2 linked regions of the Oleomonas cavernae genome follow. The protein of the gene in region 1 interacts with the protein of each later gene in a pairwise test. Links are inferred from orthologs where the notes say so. Each region holds a gene or a part of one and is shown on either strand. Other genes may lie near its edges.

What was found. The genes of interacting proteins can lie anywhere in the genome.
Region 2: the proteins of ftsA (region 1) and D3874_RS11495 interact in binary tests that used the Escherichia coli proteins (3 or more experiments, as listed by UniProt). The link is inferred for Oleomonas cavernae from one-to-one orthologs.

Annotation. Positions count from the first base shown.
Region 1 is NZ_QYUK01000011.1:437,949-440,846, forward strand. The notes cover bases 70-2,895. They hold ftsA (cell division protein FtsA), read left to right. Parts: upstream 70-768; coding sequence 769-2,022; downstream 2,023-2,895. Other genes in these bases: D3874_RS05590 (cell division protein FtsQ/DivIB), read left to right, coding at 70-746; ftsZ (cell division protein FtsZ), read left to right, coding at 2,070-2,895. In the rest of the region: D3874_RS28405 (hypothetical protein), read left to right, coding at 1-12; more of D3874_RS05590, read left to right, coding at 9-69; more of ftsZ, read left to right, coding at 2,896-2,898. UniProt on the Escherichia coli protein: Essential cell division protein that assists in the assembly of the Z ring. May serve as the principal membrane anchor for the Z ring.
Region 2 is NZ_QYUK01000011.1:1,620,271-1,623,159, reverse strand. The notes cover bases 19-2,835. They hold D3874_RS11495 (rod shape-determining protein), read left to right. Parts: upstream 19-815; coding sequence 816-1,856; downstream 1,857-2,835. Other genes in these bases: mreC (rod shape-determining protein MreC), read left to right, coding at 2,031-2,835; D3874_RS11500 (DUF1254 domain-containing protein), read left to right, coding at 138-668; D3874_RS11505 (DUF1214 domain-containing protein), read left to right, coding at 19-141. Outside these bases: more of D3874_RS11505, read left to right, coding at 1-18; more of mreC, read left to right, coding at 2,836-2,840; rod shape-determining protein MreD, read left to right, coding at 2,878-2,889. UniProt on the Escherichia coli protein: Forms membrane-associated dynamic filaments that are essential for cell shape determination. Acts by regulating cell wall synthesis and cell elongation, and thus cell shape.

The DNA.
Region 1 (2,898 bases):
CGGCAGTGGTGACGGTCGCCGCCCTGCTGTCGGTCACCGGGATCATGGGCGAGATGGGCGCCGATCTGTCGGCCTCGCTCTCGCATTTCGCGCGCGACGAAGGCTTCGTGGTGCAGAGCGTGACGGTCTCGGGGCGCAGCGTGGTCAAGGCCGGCGATGTCCTGGCCGCGCTTGATATCGAACGCGGCGATGCCATCCTCGAGGTCGATCTGGAGGCGGCGCGCGAACGCCTGATGGCGCTGTCCTGGGTGCAGGCGGCCTCGGTCGAGCGTCGCCTGCCCGACGCCATCCATGTGACCCTGGTCGAGCGCCGGCCGATGGCCCTGTGGCAGACCGGCGGGCGCATGCACCTGGTCGACCAGAACGGCATCGCCATCGAGGGCGAGGGCGCGCAGCTGGCGCTCTATGCCAAGCTGCCGCTGATCGTCGGCGACGACGCGCCGAAATATGCCGCGGAACTGATCGAGTTGCTGGCGCGCGAGCCTTCGATCGGCAACCGGGTTCAGGCGGCGATCCGCGTTTCCAAGCGGCGGTGGAACCTGAAGCTCGACAACGGTGTTGAGATCCGCCTGCCCGAACAGGGCGTCGCCGCGGCCTGGGATCGGCTGGCGACGATGGAGCGGACGGAACGGCTGCTGTCGCGCGATATCGTGGTGGTCGACCTGCGTCAGCCCGACCGCATGGTGGTGCGCCTGTCCGATGGCGCGGTACAGCAGATGGCTGTGCCGCCGGCCAAGAATACCTGAGGGTAGGAGAACCCGTAACGCCATGGCCGCAGCCCGCAACGCCCTGATCGCCGCCCTCGATGTCGGGACCACCAAGGTGGCCTGCTTCATCGGTCGTATCGACGCGACCGGACAGGTGCGGGTGATCGGCATCGGCCACCACGCCAGCCGTGGCATGCGCGCCGGCACGGTGACCGACATGGAGGCGACCGAACACGCGATCCGCGCCGCCGTCGAGGCGGCCGAGCGCATGGCGGGCGAGCAGATCCGCGACGTCTTCGTCTCGCTCTCGGGCGGCCTGCCGCAGTCCCACACCTTGGGGGTAGAGGTCTCGATCGCCGGCCACGAGGTCGGTGATGCCGATATCCGCAAGGTGCTGGAACAGGGCAACCGCGTGCGGGCCGAAGCCGCGGACCGTGAACTGATCCACGCCATCCCGGTGGGTTACACGATCGATGGTTCGCGCGGCATCCGCGATCCGCGCGGCATGTTCGGCGAGCGCCTCGGTGTGAACATCCACGTGGTCACCGCCCAGTCGGGCCCGGTGCGCAACCTCTCGGTCTGCATTTCCCGCGCCCATCTGGGTGTCGCCGGCATTGTCATTTCGCCTTACGCCTCGGCACTCGCCTGCCTGGTCGAGGACGAGATGGACTTAGGGATCACCATGATCGACATGGGCGGCGGCGCCACCTCGATCGCGGTGTTCTATGATGGCAGCCTGGTGCACACGGCGGTGATCCCGGTGGGCGGCGCTCATGTCACCAATGACATCGCCCGCGGCCTGCTCACCCCCACCGCCCATGCGGAACGCATGAAGACCCTCTACGGCAGTGCCGTGCCCGGCGCCAATGACGACCGGGAAGTGATCGACGTGCCGCAGATGGGCGAGAGCGACCACGGTGCGGCCAACCACGTGCCGCGTTCGGTGCTGAACGGCATCATCCGTCCGCGCATCGAAGAGACTTTCGAGATGGTTCGTAATCACTTGCGCGAAAGCGGCTTCGACCGCGTCGGCGGGCGCAAGGTGGTGTTGACCGGCGGCGCCTCGCAATTGCAGGGCGTGCGTGAGCTGGCGGCAGGGGTGCTCGACAAACAAGTACGCATGGGCCGGCCGATCCGCCTGTCGGGCCTTGCGGAAGCAACGGGGGGCCGTCGTTCGCGACCGCGGCCGGCCTTCTGTCCTATGCCGCCAAGGCGCCCATCGAAGCCGTGCTGGGGGCGGCGGGCGACGAGGCGGGCAGTGGACGCATCCGGCGCATCGGGCGCTGGCTCAAGCAGAATTTCTAAAGCGCTGTAACATCATCGGAATCACCGGCCCGTGGGCCACAGGTAAAGGAGAGCAACATGACGATATCGCTGGGCGTGCCCGAGCAGACTGAGCTCAAGCCGCGCATCACCGTGTTCGGCGTGGGCGGTGCTGGCGGCAATGCCGTCAACAACATGATCGACGCCAAGCTCGAAGGGGTTGAATTCGTCGTCGCCAATACCGACGCGCAGGCCCTGCACAACAACAAGGCGGCGCGGCGCATCCAGCTTGGCGGCACCGTCACCCAGGGCCTTGGCGCCGGCTCCAAGCCGGAAGTCGGGCGCATGTCGGCCGAGGAGACGATCGACCAGATCGTCGATGCCCTGGCCGGTTCGAACATGGTCTTCATCACCGCCGGCATGGGCGGCGGCACCGGTACCGGTGCAGCCCCGGTGATCGCCCGGGCGGCGCGCGAGAAGGGCATGCTGACGGTCGGCGTGGTAACCAAGCCGTTCCAGTTCGAAGGCAGCCACCGCATGAAGATCGCCGATCAGGGCATCGCGGAAATGCATCAGTATGTCGACACGCTGATCATCATCCCGAACCAGAACCTGTTCCGGCTGGCCAACGAGAAGACCACCTTCGCCCAGGCCTTCGCCATGGCCGACAACGTGCTGCATTCGGGCGTGCGCGGCGTCACCGACCTGATGATCATGCCGGGCCTGATCAACCTCGACTTCGCCGACGTGCGCACGGTGATGTCCGAGATGGGCAAGGCCATGATGGGCACGGGCGAGGCCTCGGGCGACAAGCGTGCCATCGAGGCGGCGGAAGCGGCGATCTCCAACCCGCTGCTCGACGATGTCTCGATGAAGGGCGCGCGCGGCGTCCTCATCAACATCACCGGCGGCATGGACATGACCCTGT
Region 2 (2,889 bases), 1.2 Mb from region 1 along the record:
CAACCGGGCGACTGGCTGCCTACCGGCCAGGCCGAAAGCCTGGTCCTGGTGGTGCGCCTCTACAATCCCGCGGCCGAGATCGCGGCCGACCCGGCCAAGGCCGCCCTGCCCAGCATCAGCCGCGGGGAGTGCCGGTCATGAGCGGCTTCCTGCGCGCCCTGGGCATCGTTGTCCTGATCGCCGTGCCGGTCCACCTGGCCACGGTGTGGTATGCGCCGCGCCTGATCATGGCGGCGGTCATCGAGCGCTCGGCCGAAATTGCCGGCGGCTTCAACAAGCCCATGCACACCCCGCCGGTGGACCACACCGCCCGCCGGGTGGTCCTGCCCAGCCCGGACCTGCTCTATTCGAGCTGCACCCTGGATTTGGCGGCCGGGCCGGTGGCGGTCAGCGCCACCCCGCCCAACGGCTACTTCTCGCTCTCCCTGTTCGATGCCGCGACCGACAATGTCTTCGTGATCAACGACACCAAGGCGGGCGGGCAGCCGATTCACCTGCTGGTCGCCGGCCCCTCCACCCCCGCGGCGGCGCCCGCGCAAGGCGAAATCCTGGTCCAGATGCCCTCCGACCGCGGCTTCCTGCTGCTGCGCGCCCTGGCCGCCACCCCGGAACTGGCGGCCAGCGCCGATGTCGCCCGGCGCACCCTGGCCTGCGGCGGGGGATCGTGACGGCCTTGGGGGCACTGTCGCCCCCATTGCCGCGAACAATCGCCGCAGCATGCTTGAGCCCCGGACATATAGCCTCTAAAAGAGCGCAACCAGATGGCAGGCGGATAGGCGCCCAAGCCTGACCAATCCCACCGGAGTACCTGTTCGATGTTCTCGAAGCTGCTCGGCATTTTGTCCGCCGACATGGCAATCGATCTTGGAACCGCCAATACGCTTGTCTACGTAAAAGGCCGCGGCATCGTCCTCAACGAGCCGTCCGTCGTCGCCATGGTTTCCAACCGCGGCAAGAAACAGGTTCTCGCCGTGGGCGACGAGGCCAAGATGATGCTGGGCCGCACGCCCGGCAATATCGAGGCGATCCGCCCCTTGCGCGACGGCGTTATCGCCGATTTCGAAGTGGCGGAGGAAATGATCAAGCATTTCATCCGCAAGGTTCACAACCGCCGCTCCTTCGCCTCGCCCCAGATCGTGGTCTGCGTGCCCTCGGGCTCGACCGCGGTGGAACGCCGGGCGATTCAGGAATCGGCCGAATCGGCCGGCGCCCGCCGGGTCTTCCTGATCGAGGAGCCGATGGCCGCGGCGATCGGCGCCAACCTGCCGGTGACCGAACCCACGGGCAGCATGGTGGTCGACATCGGCGGCGGCACCACGGAAGTGGCCGTGCTGTCGCTGGGCGGAATCGTCTATTCCCGCTCGGTGCGCGTCGGCGGCGACAAGATGGACGAGGCGATCATCGCCTATATCCGCCGCAACCATAACCTGCTGGTGGGCGAGGCTTCGGCCGAGCGCATCAAGAAGGAGATCGGCTCCGCCGCCCCGCCGGAAGACGGCTATGGCGCGACCATGGAGATCAAGGGCCGCGACCTGATGAACGGGGTCCCTAAGGAACTCGTGATCAGCCAGCGCCAGATCGCCGAGAGCCTGGCCGAGCCGGTTTCCGCCATCGTCGAGGCGGTGAAGGTGGCGCTGGAGCACACGGCGCCCGAACTGGCCGCCGACATCGTCGACAAGGGCATCGTGCTGACCGGCGGCGGCGCGCTGCTGGGCAATCTCGACCTCGTGCTGCGCCATGCCACGGGCCTGCCCGTGTCGATCGCCGACGATCCGCTGACCTGCGTCGCAAAAGGCACCGGACGGGCGCTGGAGGAGATGAAGACCTTGCGCCATGTCCTGACGCAGGCTTACTAATTTCAATTGGTCCACAGACTCGGGGTGATTTGCCCCTAAGGATCATAGCGTGCGCCAGCAACCGCTCCGCGTGACCAGCCTGACAGCGCCCTTCAAGGCGCTGGCCCAGCGCTTCGCCTTTTTGGCGCTGCTCCTGCTGGCGGCGGGCTGGTCATCCTCGGTAAGGTCGATTCGATGCTGCTCGAACGCGGGCGGGCGCTGGTGATCGACATGATGGCGCCGGTGCTGGAACTGGCGGCCCAGCCGATCGCCAGCGTCAAGGACGGCATCGCCACGGTCGACGGCTGGTTCAACCTCTATGCCGAGAATCAGGCCCTGCACGAGGAAAACGAGCGGCTGCGCGCCTGGGCCGCCACGGCCAGGCGCCTGGCGATCGAAAACGCGACCTATCGCAGCCTGCTCCACGTGCGTGACGAACCCGCCGTGCGCTTCGTCACCACCCGCGTCATCGCCGAAGGCGGCGGGCCCTTCGTGCGCACGGTGGTGGTCGATGCCGGCGCCAGCGCGGGCGTTGCCGCCGGCCATATCGGCATGACCGGGACCGGCGTGGTCGGGCGGGTGATCGCCGCCGGCGACCAGTCGGCCCGCCTGCTGCTGCTGACCGACCTCAACAGCCGCGTGCCCGTGGCGCTGGAGGGCGGCCAGGCGCGCGGCGTGCTGGAGGGCGACAACTCCGCTCTGCCGCGGCTCAGCTATCTCGCCGCCGGCACCAAGGTCCACCCTGGCGACCGCATCGTCACCTCAGGCCTGGGCGGCATGTTTCCGCCCGGCCTGCCCATCGGCTCGATCGAAACGGTGACCAACGGCGTGGTCCGGGTCAGGCCCTGGGTGCGCTTCGACAAGCTCGACTTCATCAAGATCGTCGAATACTCGCTCGAGCCCGATGCCATCCCCGATCCCGCCCCGCCGGCCGGCCCGCCGCTGCCCTCGGTCAACGCACAGGCCGAACCGGCCAAGCCCGCCGCGGCCCCCCCGGCACGGTGACCTCGGCGCCACCGGCCGCAGCCGGGGAGCAGGACCGGTGATCGAGCCC